Regions from separate parts of the Desulfobacter hydrogenophilus genome, predicted to be linked through region 2. Evidence: riboswitches for the same ligand, from Rfam matches in the RefSeq annotation. Region 2 holds a riboswitch; the other holds the start of a gene.
What was found. A riboswitch is a leader RNA that binds a small molecule or an ion and turns the genes downstream of it on or off. The one in region 2 is predicted to bind cobalamin.
Positions count from the first base shown of each region.

Region 1: it holds a riboswitch for cobalamin, as region 2 does, so the genes downstream of both, EYB58_RS20085 (sirohydrochlorin cobaltochelatase) here and EYB58_RS07365 (TonB-dependent receptor) in region 2, are expected to answer to the same signal.

Region 1 is NZ_CP036313.1:4,508,752-4,517,109, forward strand. Features, by position in the region: gene EYB58_RS20070 (ABC transporter substrate-binding protein) at 1-481, opposite strand, end outside; gene EYB58_RS20075 (ABC transporter ATP-binding protein) at 478-1,251, opposite strand; gene EYB58_RS20080 (FecCD family ABC transporter permease) at 1,257-2,294, opposite strand; gene EYB58_RS20085 (sirohydrochlorin cobaltochelatase) at 2,322-3,194, opposite strand; cobalamin riboswitch at 3,454-3,645, opposite strand; gene EYB58_RS20090 (transporter substrate-binding domain-containing protein) at 3,933-7,496, opposite strand; gene EYB58_RS23375 (hypothetical protein) at 7,617-7,760, shown strand; gene EYB58_RS20095 (DUF4126 domain-containing protein) at 7,854-8,279, opposite strand; gene EYB58_RS24535 (DUF4126 domain-containing protein) at 8,179-8,358, opposite strand, start outside.
Region 2 is NZ_CP036313.1:1,727,311-1,735,668, reverse strand. Features, by position in the region: gene EYB58_RS07390 (acyl-CoA dehydrogenase) at 1-288, shown strand, start outside; gene EYB58_RS07385 (helical backbone metal receptor) at 771-2,828, shown strand; gene EYB58_RS07380 (ABC transporter substrate-binding protein) at 2,828-3,709, shown strand; gene EYB58_RS07375 (FecCD family ABC transporter permease) at 3,706-4,713, shown strand; gene EYB58_RS07370 (ABC transporter ATP-binding protein) at 4,710-5,528, shown strand; cobalamin riboswitch at 5,591-5,797, shown strand; gene EYB58_RS07365 (TonB-dependent receptor) at 5,911-6,498, shown strand; gene EYB58_RS07360 (hypothetical protein) at 6,465-6,794, shown strand; gene EYB58_RS07355 (hypothetical protein) at 6,835-7,047, opposite strand; gene istB (IS21-like element helper ATPase IstB) at 7,184-7,927, opposite strand; gene istA (IS21 family transposase) at 7,924-8,358, opposite strand, start outside.

The DNA of each region.
Region 1 (8,358 bases), 2.3 Mb from region 2:
CATTTTTGAATGAGCAGACCATCTGCCGTGCTTGATTAACTTTACCGGTCAGGACGCCCAAGGCTATCCAATAGTCAAACATCTCATCCACACTGCCGGGTTGAAGGGAAACAACAATAATACCTGCTTTTTCCATCCCCTTTACCAGGGCGGTATAGGCCAGGTCGATCATGGGCCGGATCAACACCAGGTCCGGCCGGGCAGCCAGAAATTTTTCAAGCCCGTCATGGTAGGAAAATGTTCGTTTACCCGCCCATACGTCCATGGGACAAATCCCGATGATTTCATCATCCAGCCCCAGATTTTTTAAGTTCCGGGTATGGGCACCGTACAGGCTGATAATCCGGGTAAAGGGCGCATCCACCCGAATGCTGCGACCGGCAGTATCCCTAACAACATTGTCGGCATGACTTTGCACCGGCATAGCCCAAAACAAAAGGGCCACAAAAATAACGACTGATATATACTTTAACGGTTTCAATTTAAAAACACCACCTGTTTGCAATGGATGGCTTCATCGAAATAGACCCTGGACGACACGTCAAACACCTCTTTGATCACCGATTCGGTGAACACCTGGTCCACCGGCCCATGGGCGACGGCCCGCCCTTTTTTTAAAAAAAGCAGGGATTGGCAGAACCGGGCAGCCAGGTTTAGATCCTGCATCACACTGATCACCGTCAGGCCCTTATTTTTCACCCTGTCTGCAGCCAGGGTCATAAGCGCCAGGGTATGACGAATATCCAGGTTGGAGGTCGCCTCGTCCAGGATCAGGCAGGAGGGATTTTGGGCCAGGGCCCTGGCAAACACCACACGCTGGCGTTCTCCGCCGGACAGCGCCGTGACATGCCGACGAGAAAAATCGAGAACCCCCGTGGCAGCCATGGCCTGGTCCACAAGTTCCCGGTCTTTTTCTCCAGGCGCACTGAACCGCCCCAGATGGGGATACCGGCCCATCATCACCACCTGATCCACGCTAAAGGGAAAGTTCACCCGGAAATCCTGGGGCACCAGCGCACATTTTTTTGCCAGTTCATTGGCGTTGAAATCATCCAGACACCTGCCGTCCAGCAGAATATCACCGTTTTCCGGTTTCAGATGTCCTGCGATCAAGTCAAGCAAGGTGGTTTTCCCACTGCCGTTGGGACCGAGTATACCATGGAAGCACCCGGACTGCATTTCCAGGCTGATCCCTGAAAATATGGCCCGGGTTTCATAGGAAAAATAGACATCCTTTAATGCATATCCCATGGGCCTTAAAACTTTTGTTTTCCGAAAAACTGCCGTTTAAACACATAACAGAAAAACGGCCCCCCGATCAATGCGGTGAGCACCCCAATGGGCAATTCTGAGGTCAATACGGCACGGGTAAAGGTATCCGCGCACAGCAGCAGCACCGCCCCGGCCAGAAGAGAGACCGGCATCAGCCACTGATTGTCCGCCCCCACGATACCGCGCATCATATGGGGCACCAAAAGCCCCACAAACCCGATAATACCGGATACGGACACACACACGGCGGCCATGAGCGACGCGGCGGCCAAAAGAATTAGGCGTGATTTTTTCACGTCCACGCCAAGGGAAGCAGCAGCCCGGTCGCCCAGGGACATAAGATTCAAGTCCCTGCCAAAACACAGACACACCAAAACGCCGATGCTTACAAAGGAAAGAGAAAGCCCCACATCCATCCAGGTTTTGGCGGAAAAACTGCCCATGAGCCAGAAAATGATCACGGATACCCGTTCATCCGCCGCATATTTTAAGAAACTGATCCCGGCCGAAAGAATGGCGGCAACGATAATACCCGAAAGAATCAGGTTGTTGGATGAATACCCGCCGGCAGTGCCGCCGGACAGGTAGAGCACCACAGCCAAAGTGAGAAGCGCACCGGCAAAGGCGCACAGCCCCACACTTAACCCCTGAAAGTAACTCATGTTGAAAAAAAAGGCCACACAGGCCCCAAAGGCGGCACCGGCTGAAATGCCAAGGGTATAGGGATCAGCCAGGGGATTTCTCAAAATCCCCTGGAACACCACACCGGAAATGGAAAGCCCAGCGCCCACAATGGCGGCCGTCAAGATTCTGGGAAGGCGCACATCCCAGATAATGGCCGAAGCCAGCGCATCCACAGGGCCCCGGCCGCAAATCTTTTCCCAGATCACGGTCAACACCTGCACAAAGGGCAGGCGAACCACGCCCATTGCCGCAGACACAACAATGACCCCGCCCAGCAGCAAGCCAAGACCCATCAGCACCCGGGCGGGAGAACTTTTTATGCCTGTTACAGTCGGCATATAAAAATAGTTTCCTTTTAACTTCGATTAATTAAAGTGAGCCATTACCTTTGCTAACTGACCCACCCAAATGTCGGCAAACGCATCATATTCAGCAGTACCCTTAAGTACGGTCTGACAAGAGAATCCCGCCTTGGTAAGCTGGGACTTCCAGGAATCGTCTTCGTCGCCGGCCATATCATTTTTGGCATGGTCACCGGCGACAGACATAAAGGGCATGACCCAGACTTGTTTAACCTTTTTTGCCTTAAGCCAGGCAATGACATCCCCAAGTTCAGGATACCCTTCCACGGTGCCCATAATAATGTTGGGGTCTTTTTGCTGAAGCTGCCAGTTCATCGCAGAGTAATAAATATTTCCCGGATGGTGGGTGCCATGCCCCATGAGCACAACAGCTTCTTTTGCCTTACGCGCCTTGGGCAGCGTGGTAATGATCGCATCAACCGCTTTGCCAACCGTGTCCTGGGCACCCAGCATGGGAAAGCCTAAAATGAGCCTGTCAAAACCACCGGGCATGGCCCTGAAACCATTCACGGTCATGGTCAGCTCATGGTACTCTTCGCCTGGAATGGTGTGAAGGGACTGCACTGCCACATGGGTATATCCGTCATCCATCATTTTGGCCAGGGCCTGGGCCGGGGAAAGAAGAACCTCACCCTGTTTGGTCAGTTTATGCCGGATAATATGGGAAGTATAAGCCCACACCACATCAACGCCGGGAAACGCCTTTTTCACTTTTGCCTCAATGTTTTGAAAAGAAACCTTTGCAGACGCTTCACTGGTACCAAACGCCACCAGCAAAATGCCTTTTTTCATATCTCTTACTTCTTTGTGGGCATATGCATTTGCTGCACACAAAACCATGGTCAAAATAACTGCTGCGGAAATCAACTTTCTCATACCACTTCTCCTTATTATCCTGATGTTAAAAGAACGCAGGCAATCCATCCAGCACCTGCTCCGGGTTAAAAACAAAAACCGCCAGGAATATATTTGCCCAAACATTCCTGCCGCCATACTCCCCAAAGAAGCGATCCCGCATATAGGCCGGCCCCAAAAAACAAAACAGCCCTTCAAGCCTTTGATGACTTGAAGGGCTGCACCCAGTTTTCTTGGCCCTGTAATATTTATGTCTGCGTCAGCAGCTCCCTCCGCATAACGCACATCATCAGCTCAGGCAGGTCTTCTGGCTCCCGGATCATCCAAATACCTGCGCCTTCCCATACGCCTTGAAAAAAACGAACAGTGGCAATGTGCAGGTTTTGTCCCCGGTTACAGCGGCGGGACCGCTCCCGATTCTCACGGGATTCCCTGTTAGGCCCAAACGGGCACCTCAACACAAAATGTATGATTGCGTAATAAGATTCCCCTGTCAAGCGTACTTTGGGGAGAGGACAAGACAATCGCATGTAACTTGCCTGTGGTTTTGACCATGGGCCTTAGTTGCCCATACGAATTATAATCCTTTTTTAAAACGTTGACCCGGCTTTCTTCTTTCATAAATTTTTCCAGGTGTTCACTATACCCCGAGCAGATGATTATGGTTTGCCTTTTCATCCGTCTTCTTCGTTGTGTCAATGGGTACATATATTAATATGCTCCCATTGCCACGCCTTGAATACGAACGAAAATTCTAAATCATATTTTGGAATGTTTTATTCCGATCATGGGCTTAATTGATGTCTTTTGTTTTTCAAGTAATTCATTTACATTTTTTACTAAATCCGTCAGTAAAAGTGGCTTATCGAGAAATTTTGAAACCTTGAGGTCCTTTGCTTTCTCCTTGTTTAAATTTTCACTGTAACCGGAACAAATAATAATAGGTATGTCAGGACGAATTTCTAATATTTTTTGTGAAAGTTCAGTACCTATCATTTTGGGCATTGCCATATCAGTAATCACCAGATCGAAATCGTCTGGATTAACTTTGAATAAATTCAATGCTTCGGTACTGTCTTGGAGACCAGTTACACGATAGCCATTATTTTTAAGCGCTTGCACTCCCAATTTGACAATTGATTCTTCATCATCTACCAATAGAATATGTTCATTGCCGGCTTTCCTTGAAAGACGAATTGAATCCTTTTTTTCAATGTCAAAAGCTTGATCGGTAATCGGCAAGTAAATTTTAAAAATTGTTCCGGTTTTATGTCCGCTTTCAACACTTATCCCACCATTAAAATTTTGAACAATGCCATATACAACCGACAACCCCAGTCCGGAACCCTTTCCAACTTCTTTTGTGGTGACGTATGGTTCAAAAATTTTATCTTTTATACTTTCGGGAATACCAATGCCGTTATCTTTGACACTTAAACATAGGTATTCTCCTTTAGGCAGGTCGAATTCGTGGGGAGGATTGCGTTTTTCCAAACCAATAATTATCTCACCTTGATCTTCTGTTATTGCATGATAGGCGTTCGTACAAAGGTTTAAAAGGATTTCATGAATTTCAGAATCATCACACAAGACAGCGTCCTGATCATCATAAAGATCGCTCGTTAAATTAATATTCGCCGGAATAGTGGCTCTTAGCAATTTCAGTGTTTCTTTAATCACGGGCTGAAGGATTGTTGGCTTCAATTCCGGTTCCTTTTGCCTTGAAAAGTGGAGAATGCGTTTAACCAAATCTCCGGCACGTTTTGCACCATCCAAAATATCTGTTAAATTTTCCTGTACAGGATGATCTTTGGGTAGTTCATCCTGTGATAATTGGGTGAATCCAATAATGGGGTAAAGTATGTTATTAAAATCGTGTGCAATGCCCCCGGCCAATTGTCCGATCGATTCCATTTTTTGAGATTGCTGGTATTTTTTCTCCATTTCTTTGAGTTCTGTAATATCTGTAGCAATTTGAATCCTGACCAGTCTTCCATCTGTCCATTCTATTGCACGATCATGGTTGATATACCATTTGCCGGTTAAAGGATTTCTATCCTGCCATACACAAACATCATCCGGTCTACCATTTTCATCAACCAATTTATCATTGGTACAAAAAGAACAGGGTTGCGTTTCCCCTCTAAACACTTTCCAGCACGTTTCTCCAGTGAAATCCCTGCCAAAGCTGTTGACCATGTATTTATTCATAAATAATATTTCATATGTATCCATGTCAGCGACATAAATCGTGGCATCGATACTGTCTAAAACAGTCAAGAATCTCTCATGGGATGCTCTAAGTGCATCCTCCGCCTGTTTACGTTCGGTAATGTCCACAAGCGAACCGACGATGGCTGTAACTGAACCATTCTCAACTAATGGGGCCTCCCTAACTTCAACAATAATTTTCCTGCCGTTTTTATGCCGCATCTCAAGTTCATACGTGGGCTGTCGTTTTCCAGTTCGAATCGCTTCCTGGGTCAATTCAATTGCCTTTGCGTTCATGGGATGATCCGTAATTAAATCGGTCCAGAGGTTCCTTACTTCTTCCGGTTCATAGCCAAGGTACTGGCTGACTTGAGGACTGACGAATGTTGCTTTGTGATCTGATGTGTGTGAATAAAAAAGGTTGGTACTGTGTTCAATAATATTTTTCAACCTGGATTCGCTTATTTTCAGAGCGTTTTCGGCTTGCCTTCGTTCTTTAATTTCAAGCGTGAGTTTTTTGTTCCAATGGTAAAGTAACAATATGATTATGGTAAAGACGATGCTGAGTGTGCCGACCCATTTCAGAATAACAGTCCAGTTTATTTTTTGCTCAATCTGAACCGTGAACCATTTTTGTATGATGGCATCCACATCTTCTTTGGGAATTATGCTAATCGTTTTATCCATTATACTGACCAGTTCCGGCAACGCGTTGCCTACCAGATAACCATACGGTTCTGGAGGCATGTCGACAGGACCTAAAATTTTCAAAGAGGGATACTTGTGCAGGAGATGACCAACCATCAGCAGCCCCCCCATCAACGCATCTGCTTTTTTCGACACCACAGCGTCTATCGCTTCTTTGAATGAATTTACCGGATAGGTCTGAAGGGTGGGATACTCTTTTAATATTTTATTATAGATCTCTATCCCCTGAACGATTGCAATTGTTTTACCTTTCATCGCCGAAATTCCACTGACAACAGGCATATCGTTTCGGCCGACAACGACAAAACTAATTTTCATGCTCGATAAAGTATTCAACGTGACGTTCTCACTCCCTGAAATTTCAAAGCCGACGGACATGTCAATTGCGCCGTTCCGTAAAAGAGTGTACAGCTTTTTTGCCGGGATGGTAATAAAGTCAAATTTCAAACCGGAATAGGTACTGATCAGTTTAAGATGGTCTGGACTGATCCCTTTGAGGACACCATCTTCGTTATAGAAAAAAGGTGGAAAATCAGACGGAAACCCAACACGAATCTTTGGGTGATCTGAAATCCATGCCGTTTCAATATCGGTCAGCCGTATTTTGCCGGCATCGTTTCTGTAATATTGCTTTTCAGGATCAGATATCCAGCGTTTCTCAATCTCCGCAAGCTCACTATTGGAAATGGCGTTAAAACCATTGTCTACGATCCTAAGCAGTTGCGTATTCTGTTTCAAAACACCGGCATGAAATGTCCGGTTAAAAACCTGCGGGCTGAGCGTGAAATGTCCAGACATCCCAAAACGATTGATAATGGATGCCATGGCAGGGCCTTCTGCTAGAAAACAATCTGTTTTTTGGGATAACACAGACCGAATCATTGTTTCCCGGTTTGTAAATGGGACCACGACGGCTTCAGGATATCTTATTTTAATATATTCTTCTTGGAAGGAACCTTTTGTCACGCCGATTTTTATTCCTGACAATTTATCGCTGATGTCAATTTTAGTTGAATTGAAAGGATAAAAAAAATATGCGCCTACGCCGAAAAGGGGTTGGGAAAACGACATCCATTGTGACCGCGAATCACTGTGAAACAATCCCGAATGAATACGTGCCTGCCCGTTTTTCAGATAACTCAGCGTCTCTTTCCACTTGCCGGGAATAAAGACAATCTCTTTTCCGGTTTTCTTGGACCATAGTTTCCAGATATCGATGAAAAGCCCTGCGGGTTTACCATCAACATCCATCCGGGTCAGAGGTGCATAATCTGTATCAATAGCGATTGACAACGGCTCAGGAAAAGTCTGAAAGGTTTCAGCGAACGTATTTTCAGTCGCTTCAATTTGCAAACTCAGTATTAATAGGATTAATACAGTAAGAAATAAAATCCTGTATCGCATTTTACCGCTCCATAATTCATTCAATAGGGTTTTCGATAGGGTTTATGAAACCAAATTTAAACGATATTCTTAGACAATTTTTATCTTAAGGACCGCAGATTGGAAGCAATCCTTCATGATATGATTGAACTTTTTTCAGAAAACTATCAAACCACCAGAGATTATATCGACATTGAAACGCCAAAAATCAATTGTATTAGAGAATATCCTGACTGCCGCCTGGATGGCAAGGATGAATCTCAACTACGAAGGAACGGGTCTTAAATAACTTACTCATTTTGCTATATCCGGGAGCGCGGGCGTCCCGCCTGCAGTAAAGATGCGGGCGGCACACATAGCCTGTTCAGGCATCAGCAATCACGAAAGCTGCCGGGGTGCATCCTTGTTGAAAAAACTTTTAATTTTTGCAAAAAGCATTTTAATACCCCGCCATATTTTAGGCAGCAGCCATACAATCAAGCAAATAAAGCCAATCAGAAAAATCAAAAACAAAATGGGATTATGAAGCGCGATCAGAATGCCACCGATTACGGCCACATCTTCAAGCACCGAAGCGGCCCAGTTGGAAAAGGGTTCAGGAGACGCGTTGATCAATAGCCTGGAACCCGATTTCGTCAGATGGCTGCCCGTGGCAAGACCTCCGCCCAGAATTCCGGCAGCAAGGGCCAAAGAAGGATTGACATCACCCACAGCACCTGCGGCAATCATCACGCCGGCAGGAATCCGGATAAAGGTGTGAATGGCATCCCACCCCGTATCCACCCCGGGGGGTTTTATCTGCAAAAAATTCCACAAAATACATGAAACCGGACGCCCACAGCACCACAGGGTCGGATAATATTTCAAGATTCTGGGGCAGTAC
Region 2 (8,358 bases):
ACAAAGATAGAGGCTGCCCGGCAGTTGATTCTATCTGCAGCCTCCATGAAGGACCGAGGGGAAAAATTTACCCGGGAAGCCTCCATGGCAAAACTATTTGCCTCTGAAATGGTGCAGGAAATAACGGCATGGGCCATTCAGATCCACGGGGGATACGGGTTTACCACAGATTACGCGGTAGAACGCTTTTACAGGGACGCCCGGGTATTTACCATCTACGAAGGCACCAGTGAAATTCAGCGTATTGTCATTTCAAATGCAGTGCTCAAGGATAAGCGCAAACTATAATTAAAACTGCAATGGACTATTACAGTTATCCAATTATGGTCTTAGCACTATAGCGACACTTCCAAAATCACCCCATCGATGGAGCATTTTATAGCTCTAAATCAGATAGAATGTGGTGAGTTCCCCCTTTTGGGGGATGTAAAAAAAGGCTACCGACATAATGCGGGACAGTTTGAACCGGTTGATCCGAGTTTTCCAGCACGTAAATCTATAAAAATAGGACATCCCACAAGATCCTTATTCTGCTGGGTGGCCCGGATTAAAACGGTAGCCTAAAAAAAACAAATGTCGCTGTAGTGTGGGGCTCGGGATCAGAATAAAACCGTCCCAATATAACTTAGAATTTTAAGTCCTATTCAAGGCGTCTTACTGTAATCATATTGTTCCTGGTGCACAGTAACGCAACGCGGAAGACGGCTTAAAAGGCAAATCATATGGGGGATTTTGATTGCGATCTTTACATGCCCTAAAGAGAGAAAAGGATGCGTTTGTATTTAAAATATTTACTTCGGAACCGTTATCTCCCTATTTTTTATATCGTTGCTGTTCTCTTCACGGGGCTTTGCCTGGGAAGTGTTACGGCATTGGCTGCCCGAATTCAGGTGCAAGACAGTACCGGTGCACCCCTTGTTTTTGAACAGACGCCCCAAAGAATTGTCAGCCTTGTGCCCACGGCATCGGAAATCCTTGTAACCATCGGAGCGGGGGGGCGGCTTAAAGGGGCCACCTACCATGATGTGACGCTTTCAGGATCAGACAAACGGGAGGTTGTGGGCGGATTTTTCAATCCTTCCTATGCCCATATCAAAAAAGTGAATCCGGATTTGCTCATTGCCTCTTCTTTTCACCGCCGGATCATTAAGGATGCAAAAGCCTCCGGACTGAAAGTTTTTGTTTATGGCACAAAATCCCTGGCCCAGGCCTGGGCCCAGATGAAAACGTTTGGGCGGATTACAGGCCATGAAGCCAGGGCCCTGGACCTGGTGAAAAAGAACATGGACAATCTGGCCCATGTCAAAGCAAAGCTGGACAAGGCAAAAATGAAATATAAACGGGTGATTCGGCTCATGGGCCGGGACAGTATCATGACGCCGGGGGCTGATACGTTCCAGGCTGAAATGATCCGGTCCGCAGGTGGCCAAGCCCCGGATTTCGGCAAAACAGGCAATATTGTGCCCGTAACCCTGGAAGAGTGGACACGCTTTAATCCCCAAGTGATTTATGGATGCGGGGATGACAAACGGGTGGCGGAAAAATTTTTCTCAAAGCCGGGATGGAAGGATGTGGATGCGGTGAAAAACCACCAAATCTATTACCTGCCCTGTGATTTAACCTGCAGGGCGTCGGTTCACACCGCCGACTTTGTGGCCTATCTCTCCTCATTGATTTATACACAAGAATTTGCCGATGGGGAAAATGATGTCCATCCGCCCGGGGTTATAGATGAAACGCCTCTTGAACTGGACATATCAAAGGATCTGCCATATGTGGAAAACGCATCCATTGTCAACGCCTACGTGTTTGACTATCCCAACAAAACCCTGGCGGTTGATCTAAAGGTCCCCATGACTATTTTGTCCACCCTGGAAGGCTGGCGGGATAATATTACAACCGTGGGAAACCATTATACGCCGCCCCCCACCTGGATGCCAGGGCATCTGCCGGGCATAGATTCTGTTCGCACCAGCATCCTTGGTGCCATTGGCAGAAAAACCGAAACCACGGCCCTGCTCACGACAGGGGCGGATATGGGCAATCTGTCCATCCGGACCGAAACATTTAAAAACATGAAAGTCACGGCGCTGGTTACGGCAGGAGTTATGTCCAATGCTGTGCGCATGAGCGCAGATGAAGGCGTATTTTATGAACCGGGCACCATTAATATATTGATATTCACCAACATGCACCTAACCCCCCGGGCCATGGCCCGGGCAATTATTTCGGCCACGGAAGCCAAGACCGCCCTACTTGAAGACTTGGACATTCGTTCAAGCTACTCCGGGACGAAAAATCCGGCCACGGGCACGGGCACGGACAATATCCTGGTGGTGGAAGGGAAGGGGTGCGCTATTGATAATGCAGGCGGCCATTCAAAAATGGGAGAACTCATTGCAAAGGCGGTTTACGCAGCGGTTAGAAATGCCGTAGAAAAACAGAACGGTGTTCTGGCCAACCGCCATGTTATCCAGCGTCTGAAGGAACGAAATATCAGCATTTATGAAATCACCTCCCAGGCCCAGTGCAATTGTCAGCAAAAGAAAAGTGAATTCAATGCCATGGTTGAGCACCTGCTGCTGAACAAAGAGATTTCAGGATTCATGGCATCCGCCTTAGCCTTAAGCGATGCCTATGAGCGCGGTCAGATTTCAAGTATCGACGCCTTTGACCTGTGGTGCGGACAGATTGCGGAAAAGATCGCGGGCCAGCCTATTGATATAATGGATATGATCTGGGATGATCGTGTTCCCATTGTGATCAAAAAAGCGTTGAATGCCGTTATGACCGGCGCCAAAGACCGGGTTGGAGAGAATATCGAATAATGGACAGGCCCAAGCCTTTTAAAACGTTTTTAGTCTGGGTGTCTGTCCTGGTCTGTATTCCGGCCTGGGCCCCAGCCCAAGGGCCTGCCCCGGCTATCCGGGTGGTCTCTTTGTCCCCCTTTATTACGGAAACCATTTACCTTTTGGGTGCCCAGGACCAGCTGCTTGCCGACACCTCCTATTGTACAGTGCCCCCCGAGGCAGCCCGGAAAGAAAAGATCGGGTCCGTAACCCGGATGAATGTCGAAAAGATTATCATCCTGGAACCGGATCTTGTGATCTCCTCTCCTTTGAGCAAGGAAAAGCAGCTTAAAATTCTTCGATCCCAGGGTATCCGGATCATGGAGATCCGCAACCCCAAAACCTTTGACCAGATGTGCGTCATTACCCTGAAAATTGCAGACGCCCTTGGTAAAACACCCCAGGCCCAGACTCTTGTGCAACAGGCCTCCGATGATGTGGACAGAGTCCGCGAACAGGTTGCGGGCTTAAGCCCGAGACGGGTATTTATTCAGATTGGTCTCAAACCCCTTCACACGGTAAACAAAGATCTGTTTATCAATGAATATATTATCCAGGCCAATGCCGTTAATATCGCAGAAAATCAACCCTCCGGCATCTATTCCCGTGAAGAGGTGATTAAGCAGGACCCGGATGTCATCCTCGTGGCCACCATGGGGACAAGTAAAAAAGCTGCAATTTTTGAGAAAAAACGGTGGATGGATTTTCCTTCCCTGACATCTGCCGGGAATAACGAAATTCACGTGCTCGATCCGGAAGTGATCTGCCATCCCACACCAGCCAGCTTTGCATCCGGTCTTCAGCGGGTGGCAGCCCTGATTCATCCGGAAATCGGCACTGCAGAAGGGTCCTCCAATTGAAAGCCAATGCCAGGTCATGGGGCCTGTTCTCCCTGGGCCTGTTTATTCTTCTGGTGTTTACAGCAGGCCTATCCTTGTCCGTGGGCAGTGCAGGTATCCGATTTTTTGACATCCCGGAAATCATTGCTGCAGGGCCGGGCAGTCCCGAATACAGCATCCTTATGGGCATCAGGCTGCCGAGAACTCTGCTTGGCATTGCCATGGGCGGGGCATTAGGCCTTGCCGGCACCCTGCTCCAGGGTCTGTTTAAAAATCCTCTGGTGGAACCCTATACCCTTGGGATCTCCGGCGGGGCATCCCTTGGCATCTGCATAAATATCCTGTTCAAACTCTACGCGGTCATCGGCATCATTGCCTATCCTTTATCCGGGTTTGTCGGTGCAAGCCTGGTTATTTTTCTGGTATACGGACTAAACCGCAGCACCCGGCATATCCGTTCCAACCGGATGCTGCTTACCGGCGTCATGATCTCCTATGTGGCCTCCTCCCTTGTCATGCTGCTCATGGCCCTGGCCCGGCCCGACGATCTCCAGGCCATTGTGCTCTGGATTATGGGATCTTTGGATGAACCGGACATGCGTCTGATCCGCATGGCCCTGACGGGGTCTCTGGCCGGCCTTTTTTTCTCCTATTTTTTCTGTTTTGACCTCAACGGCTTGGCCTTGGGCGAAGAAGAAGCCGCAGGCCTTGGGGTGAATACGGCCCGGGCCCGGAAAGGCATCTTTCTCATTGCATCGTTTCTAACCGGTCTGTCCGTATCCATGGCAGGCGTCATCATGTTTGTGGGGCTTATTGTTCCCCATTTCATGCGCCTGATCACAGGACCGGATCACAGAATACTTTTACTGGCCTCCTATCTGTCCGGTGCCGTGTTCCTGCTGATGTGCGATGTGGTGGCACGGACCGTGATCACGCCGCTGGAACTGCCTGTGGGCGTTATTACCGGCATTATTGGCGGCGTGGTGTTCATCTGGGCTATTTCCAGAAAAAAGGGGGACATATGACACCATCGCCGCTGTTAGAAATCCAGGATATCACCCTGGGTTTTGGTCACCGTCGGATATTGTCCAATATCAGCTTTAATGTGCCAACGGGCCGGATTGTTTCAATTATCGGTCCCAACGGCACCGGTAAAACCAGCCTGCTGCGCACGGTTTGCGGGACTCTGGAACCGTTTAAGGGAAAAATTGTGCTCAAGGGAAAGGACATCTGCATCCAGACCCGGGCCGAACTTGCCCGGCAAATGGCTGTGGTCCGCCAGAATCTGGACCCTTTACCCATGCAGGTTCAAGCCTATGTACTGATAGGTCGCCTGCCGTTTTTCAAACCGTTTCAATTTTTTGAAACCCGCAAAGACAGGGAACTTGCCCGGCATTTTATGACGGTCGCGGGCATCGGGGACCTTGCCGATTCCGCCATGGACCAGGTTTCAGGCGGGGAGCGCCAACTGGCTGCCCTTGCAAGGGCGCTAACCCAGGAACCTAAATTCCTTGTGCTGGATGAACCCACAGCGCATCTTGACATCACCCACCAAGTCAGAATTCTGGATCTTATTTCCGGACTGCGGGACAGTCTTGGCCTTACCGTGCTCATGGTAATCCATGATTTGAATCTGGCTGCTGAATATTCTGATAATCTGGTGCTGCTCGACAAAGACAAAGGGCGGATTCATGCTATGGGCGCTCCGGAACAGGTCCTGACCCGAAAAAATATCCAGACCGTATACCAGACCCCTGTCCGGGTGGGGAGAAATCCCAACTCCGGCCGGCCCTGGGTGTTTATAGACAAGGCTGGCGGCCTGAAAGATTCTGAGAGATGAATTCTCAGAATCGTTGTAAAAGCTGTTATCTGTTTGACAAATTCTGTGCATCAGTTATAAAAACACAAAAAAATTGTTCAGGTGTGTAAAAGCACAATGGCAGTTTTAAGAAAAACTGCTAAAGAGGGAATCCTGTGAAATTCAGGAACGGACCCGCCGCTGTGACCGGAAATACGTCTCTGCATTAAACCACTGGTACAAAGTACTGGGAAGGGGCAGGGAAAGCAAGCCCCGGGAGTCAGAAGACCTGCTTGGGCAAGGTGTCGATAACCTCGAGGACTGGGTAGGCACGAAAGATTCTGAGATAGTTTGGGAAATCCCGGATTGAATTTTTTTTGATCCGGTTTTTTTATGCCCGGATGATTACGAGGAGAGAGTGAATATGCAACATCCTGTGGTGAAACTATCTGTGTTTATTTTTGCGCTTTATTTAGCGCCGCTGAACGCCTTTGGGGCAGACCCATCGGCAGAGGAAACAAGTGTTTTAGAAGATGTGGTAGTCAGTGCAACAAGAACGCCGACCCGCATTTCTCAGCTGGGAACTTCGGTTACCGTTATTACGTCAAAAGAAATTGAGGCCAAGCAGCAGATCCAGGTGATTGATGTTCTGCGCAGTGTGCCGGGTGTAAGTGTGATTCAGTCCGGCCCCAAGGGTGCAGCGGTCTCTATTTTTATGCGTGGAACGGCCAATAAACATACCCTGATATTGGTCGATGGCATTGAATTTAGAGATCCTTCGGCTCCTGCAGCCGAGTCAAATCTGTCAAATTTAACAACGGATAATATTGAACGTATTGAGGTTATCAGGGGCCCCCAGAGTGTTCTTTACGGTTCTGATGCCATCGGCGGTGTTATCAACATAATTACGAAAAAAGGACAAAAAAACCAACCGGTTATGTTTCCGTTGAAGCCGGTTCATACAGCACCAAACGTGGCGTGGCCGGCGGCTCTTTTGGCAATGATTATGTGACTGCGTCGATTACTGTCTCCGGTACAAAAACCGATGGGTTTTCCACTGCCAGCGAAGAGGATGGAAATAGCGAAAATGACGGATATGAAAATAAAAGTGCAGGCTTGAAGATCAATGCAATCCCCAGTGAAATTATAGATCTTAATTTTAATCTTCATTTGGCAGAATCTGAATATGATATGGATGGGTTTACGTACGATGCAAATTGGAACTCTGAATTTGGAGATACTCTGGACACCCAAAATACAGATGAAATAACAGGACGTCTTGAAGTGTCAATGGGCACCAGAAATTGAGCCATTTATGGTCATCAAAAATGAGCCACCCCGATTCATTCTATAAACCTCCTTTGTTTTTTTCTGTTGAAGGGTCATGATATTTAAAACCGGCTTCAATCAATATATATTCCAACACTATTCCAACTTCACCTCTTCTTTTGAGCTTATCAAGCATCCACTTTTGTATACGAGCATTGACATGAACCCGCTTTAGGTGTGGTGGTAGTTTGGGCTTTGGCTTTCCCCTGTACCCTCCACGTTTTTCTAACATATGGATACCGCCTTTCGGCAAGACAATCTCTGAAAATGACTGGTATTAGGACTTTTTAGATAAGTGTATAACGCTTTACAAAAAAACAGGGTCATTTTTGAGGTTATTTTCGTCCCATCCTTAATACTGCCCGTATTCATGGCTTTTTACCTTTCAGTCTATAACTGTTACCCTTAATATTAACGACGGCGCTGTGGTGAAGTAGTCGATCAAGGATGGCCGTCACTATGATCGGGTCATGGAACAGCTCTGTCCAGTCTCCGAACGCCTTATTTGATGTGATAATGGTGCTGTTTTTTTCATAACGGTTGGCAATAAAACGAAAGAATAAATTGCATTCTTCCCGGGTGATGGGCGTGTAACCCACTTCATCAACGACGACCAAGGACGATTTATAGTATCCACGGCCCTTACCCGGCTTCCCAGCCTCGTGATCCTTTCGCAGCTTGATAATCAAATCTTCCATGTTAGTAAAATAGATACTCATGCCCGATTGGCATGCCTTCAACGCAAGTGATATCGCAAGATGCGTCTTTCCCACACCAGGAGGGCCAAGAAAAATCACATTGCCTTTTTCACGGATAAAGCTCAGATCAAAAAGCCCCATGATTTTTTGTTTATCCAGACCGGGTTGGAAGGCGAAGTCAAAATCATCTATGCTTTTGATATACGGCAGTCCTGATATCCTTAATGCGGTTTCGATCCGGCGCTGCTCCTTCGCCGCCACTTCTTCTTCAAGCAGTTCATCCAGAAAAGACAGATAACTTTTTCCCTGCTCCTCGGCTGTTTTGGCAAGGCTGCCTAAAACTTCATAGATCCGGGAGAGTTTTAGCCGGCTAAGGTTGGATTCAATACGATCCATTACAAGGGTATCACTCATGAAGACACCTCCTGCATTATTTCTTCATATGCAGAGATGGAGCGAACCTCAACATCCATGTCATATTGTGGCTTCTGGGGACTGATAGTCTGTTTCGCCCGTCCCTTACCTTTTTTACCGTGGTGATATTTGCGCCGATTCATGTCAATGTCCTTTTTCATGTCCTCGTAGAATCTCTTCTTCTGCACCAAATTGCCTTTTGTTGATGGAATCTCATAGGTAACTACCAGCCAACAGTTTTGGAGAATACGTAGCTGACCATCTTTCGGGCGAAGTATGACCTGTTCTCCTACCAGGGTGTGGGGTGTGACATAGCGATTTCCTTGAAAGTGGACAGTGCAGTCTTTATACACCCGCCGGTAAATACGATACGAGGTGTCGAACGTCTGGGGAGGCAGTGCATTTAAATGTGGCTGCTCCCGCTTAAACCG